2 regions of the Arthrobacter sp. BB-1 genome follow, and region 1 is predicted to be linked to the other one. Evidence: riboswitches for the same ligand, from Rfam matches in the RefSeq annotation. Region 1 holds a riboswitch; the other holds the start of a gene.
The links. Region 1 has a riboswitch for glycine ahead of gcvP (aminomethyl-transferring glycine dehydrogenase). Riboswitches for the same ligand answer to the same signal wherever they lie in the genome.
Positions count from the first base shown of each region.

Region 2: another riboswitch for glycine. It lies ahead of gcvP (aminomethyl-transferring glycine dehydrogenase); the one in region 1 lies ahead of gcvP (aminomethyl-transferring glycine dehydrogenase).

Region 1 is NZ_VDEV01000031.1:5,625-8,013, reverse strand. It holds gene FHJ30_RS17085 (hypothetical protein) at 13-312, shown strand; gene FHJ30_RS17080 (SRPBCC domain-containing protein) at 321-512, shown strand; glycine riboswitch at 712-809, shown strand; gene gcvP (aminomethyl-transferring glycine dehydrogenase) at 970-2,389, shown strand, end outside.
Region 2 is NZ_VDEV01000008.1:18,738-21,126, forward strand. It holds gene FHJ30_RS04530 (TetR/AcrR family transcriptional regulator) at 6-545, shown strand; glycine riboswitch at 637-735, shown strand; gene gcvP (aminomethyl-transferring glycine dehydrogenase) at 915-2,389, shown strand, end outside.

The sequences.
Region 1 (2,389 bases):
AGACTCGCCTGCATGGGGGACAACAACACATCTGAAGGCCGCAAATCACCGCACTCTGCCAGCCTGCTTGCCGCCATCGTGCCCATTGCAGGGCTGGCAGCGGTAGTAGTGGGCTGCCTCGTCGCATGGAGCAACGCGAACGCAAGCTTCGGCTGGTTCGCCTACGCGCCCCTGAGCAATCAACTTTTCAGCGGAAACGGCATCGCCTTCGTGACCCAAGGAACACAAATCGGGCTGGCCGTCGCCGGACTCGGGCTGCTGGTGCTGGCGTTCTGGGCTGGATATCGGATCGGCAAAAGGGCCGCCCCCTAAATAGGCACATGGGCTCCTGGGGCCAGCAGCAGTGCGAGGTCCTCGCCGCCGACCCCGGCAAATCCATTAGCTTCCTCTTCTCGGAGGGCGTGCGTGACACCACCATCACCTGGCCGCTCGAGCCGGTGGACGGCGGCACGGTGCTCCACCACGAACACCGGATTCCGCCTCGACACCCCCATGGGCAAGCAGGCCATTGAAGGCATGGGCAGCGGGTGGCCCGGACTGCTGGCGCGGATCGACGGGGGTCCTCGCCGGCGTCTCGTGACGCTTTGGCAAGCGCACGACGGCGGGCGTGTCCCGCCGTCGTGCGTCCGCCTTGGAGGGACGCGGATTTTGCATCCCGCCCCGTGACCCTGTATGGTGTGAGCCGTGTCACCCACCAGTGGCACGTGCTTATGATCTGCGGCGGGAGAGTCCTGCCGGTACGTTCTGCAGGCGCCGTAGGAGCAAATCCTCCCCAGGAATCTCTCAGGCCCACGTACCGCCGCGGCAAGGCAACTCTGGAAAGCAGTCCGGGCAACCGGGCTCACCGACGGTGCAAGTGGCGTCCCGCTGAACAGCAGGGCAATGCAAAACTCTCAGGTCCAATACAGAGCGGGGAGGAACCCGAATCAAAGTGGCACCCTTCGCCACCTGAATTATGGAGTTCCTCTCATGACGGTTCAATCGTCCCCAACCACCTTCGCTGACCGCCATATCGGCGCGCGCCGCCAGTCCGACATCGACACCATGCTCAAGGCAGTCGGCTACGACACCCTTGATGGCCTGGTGGACAGCGCGGTCCCGGATTCCATCCGCCAGGACAAGCCCCTCACCCTTGAGGGCGCACTGAGCGAAGTCCAGGTCCTCGCCGAGCTCCGCAAGCTCGCCGGCAAGAACAAGATGGCCGTGCAGATGATTGGCCAGGGCTACTACGACACCGTGACCCCGCCGGTGATCCGCCGCAACATCCTCGAAGCCCCTGCCTGGTACACCGCCTACACCCCGTACCAGCCCGAGATTTCCCAGGGCCGGCTTGAGGCGCTGCTGAACTTCCAGACCATGGTCCAGGACCTCACCGCCCTGCCCGTTGCCAACGCGTCGCTGCTCGACGAAGCCACCGCCGTGGCCGAAGCCGTGCTGCTGATGCGCCGGGCCAACAAGTCCAAGACCGCGAAGGACGGCAAGACCGTCCTGGACGCCGACCTCCTCCCGCAGACCATCGCCATCGTGCTGGGCCGCGCCGAGGCCCTCGGCTTCGAGGTTGAAGTCGCTGACCTCACGTCCGGCCTGCCCGACGGCGACATCAACGGCGTGGTCCTCCAGCAGCCCGGCGTCTCCGGCCGCGTCTGGGACCAGTCCGCCGTCATCGCCGAGGCCAAGGACCGCGGTGCCCTGGTCACCGTCGCCGCGGACCTCCTGGCCCTCACCCTCATCACCCCGCCGGGGGAGCAGGGCGCGGACATCGCCGTCGGCTCCACCCAGCGCTTCGGCGTGCCGTTGTTCTTTGGGGGACCGCACGCCGCCTACATGGCCGTCCGCGACGGCATGGAGCGCACCCTCCCCGGCCGCATCGTCGGCGTCTCCAAGGACAACGCCGGCGTCCCCGCCTACCGCCTGGCCCTGCAGACCCGCGAGCAGCACATCCGCCGCGAAAAGGCCACCTCCAACATCTGCACCGCGCAGGCGCTGCTGGCCATCGTCTCCTCCTTCTACGCCGTCTACCACGGCCCCGACGGCCTGAAGGCGATCGCCGAAACCGTCCACAACAACGCCCGCGCCCTGGCCAGCACGTTGACGGCCGCCGGACGCGAACTGGTGTCCGACACCTTCTTCGACACCCTCACCGTCCGCGTGCCCGGAAAGGCCGCCAAGGTGATCACCGCCGCCGAAGCCCGCGGCATCAACCTGCGCCTCATCGACGCGGACACGGTTGGCGTGTCCGTCGATGAAACCACGACGCCGGAGGTCCTCTCCGCGGTGGCGGTCGCCTTCGGCGCCGGTCCGGTTGTGTCCGGCGAGGGCTTTGAGCTGCCGGAATCGGTGCTGCGCACCTCCTCCTACCTGCAGCACCCGGTGTTCAACACCCACCGCT
Region 2 (2,389 bases), on a different contig from region 1:
GAATCATGGCCAGAAAACCCGTTGCGCGAGACGCCGTCCTCGATGCCTTTGAACAGCTCCTGATCGACGTGGGGGAGCGGGCTGCCACCCTGGACGCCGTGGCCAGGCGTGCCGGCGTCTCCAAGGGCGGCCTCCTGTACCACTTCCCCACCAAGGAAGCCTTGATCACAGCCACCCTGGAACGGCTGGACCGCCTGGCGGGGGAGGACCTCGCCGCCATGGCGTCCGCACCCGAGGGGGCGGCGGCATACTTCATCAAGTCGTCGCTCTGGTCCGATACCCCGATGGACCGCTCCTTCGTTGCCGCGACGCGGCTGGCCGAGGTGGCCCACGAGGAAGCCCGCCGCCGCTTCGCCGCCATCCAGCAGCAATGGCTGGAGCTCATCGGGAAGGACGTGGGCAAGGCTATGGCCAAGGCGGTCCTGTATATGGGGGACGGGCTGTACTTCAACGCCATGTGGGAAAGCGGGCCGGCGGGAAAGGCCGGGAACAGGCGGGCGGACGTGGAGGAACTCCTGTCAGCCGTGGAGCGGCTGCGGGGCTAGCTGACATTTGCCCCCGGGCCTGCGGCATAGGAGAATTGGGCTGTGCGCGGGCGGTTGCCGGCGCGCCAAGACAACCCAAATGAATAGCCTTTGATCTGCGGCGGGAGAGTCCTGCCAGAAGGTACAAGCAGGCGCCGTAGGAGCAAATCCTCCCCAGGAATCTCACAGGCCCATGTACCGCCGCGGCGAGGCACCTCTGGAAAGCAGCACGCCGTCCGCCTGGAGGTCCGGTCCCCGGATCCCTGGACTGTTGTGTTCACCGACGGTGCAAGCGATGCCCGCGTCTTCAGGCAACGCGGAAACTCTCAGGTACAGATACAGAGCGGGGAGGACCCAAATCGATGTGGCGTACCCTGCGCCGCCTTAGTAATGGAGTTCCTCGTGACTGTATCTCCGGCCTCCGCCACCCCGGCCACTGCTGCCCCCGCCGCTGCCGCCACCTTTGTTGACCGGCACATCGGCGCAAGGCGCCAGGCCGACGTCGACACCATGCTCAAGGCCGTAGGCTACGACACCGTGGACGCGCTGGTTGATACCGCCGTTCCCAAGGACATCCGGCAGGACTCTGCGCTGGAACTGGCAGATGCCCTGAGCGAGGTGGAGGCGCTCGCGGAACTGCGCCGCCTCGCCGCCAAGAACAAGACCGCCGTCCAGATGATCGGCCAGGGCTACTACGACACCGTGACCCCGCCGGTGATCCGCCGGAACATCCTGGAGGGCCCGGCCTGGTACACCGCCTACACCCCCTACCAGCCTGAAATTTCGCAGGGCCGGCTCGAGGCGCTGCTGAACTTCCAGACCATGGTCCAGGACCTGGTGGGCCTGCCCATCGCCAACGCCTCCCTGCTGGACGAAGCCACCGCAGTGGCCGAGGCCGTGCTGATGATGCGCAGGGCCAATAGGGCCAAAGGCCAGAACGCAGGCGCGAAGGACGGCAAGACCGTCCTGGACGCCGACTGCCTGCCGCAGACCATCGCCATCGTCAAGGGCCGGGCCGAGGCGCTCGGCTTCGAGGTTGAAGTCGCGGACCTCGCCAAAGGCCTGCCCGAGGGCGACATCAACGGCGTGGTCCTCCAGCAGCCCGGAGCGTCCGGCCGCGTTTTTGACCACAGCCCGGTTATCGCCGAGGCCAAGGAACGCGGCGCCCTGGTCACGGTGGCCGCCGACCTCCTGGCCCTCACCCTCATCACCCCGCCCGGCGAGCAGGGTGCGGACATCGCCGTCGGCTCCGCGCAGCGCTTCGGCGTTCCGCTGTTCTATGGCGGCCCGCACGCCGCCTACATGGCCGTGCAGAAGGGCCTCGAGCGCTCCATGCCGGGCCGCCTTGTTGGCGTCTCGAAGGACAACGCCGGCGTTCCCGCCTACCGCCTGGCCCTGCAGACCCGCGAGCAGCACATCCGCCGCGAGAAGGCCACGTCCAACATCTGCACCGCGCAGGCACTGCTGGCCATCGTGGCTTCGATGTACGCCGTGTACCACGGCCCAGAGGGCCTGAAGGCGATCGCCCAGTCCGCACACCTCCACGCCAGGACGCTGGCGGCCTCCCTCAAGGCCGCCGGGTTGGAGGTGCTGCACACCAGCTTCTTCGACACCGTCACGGTCTCCGTGCCGGGCAAGGCTGCCGGGATTGTTTCCGCAGCCGAGGCCGCGGGCATCAACCTGCGCAGCATCGACGCGGACACGGTGGGGTTCTCCACCGATGAAACCACGACGACGGCAATCGTCGAGGGCGTCCTGGCCGCCTTTGGTGCTTCCGTTGTTGATGCACGTGATGACGCTGCAATCGCGCTGGATGCCGCCCTCGAACGTTCCTCCGACTTCCTGCAACACCCGGTGTTCAACAC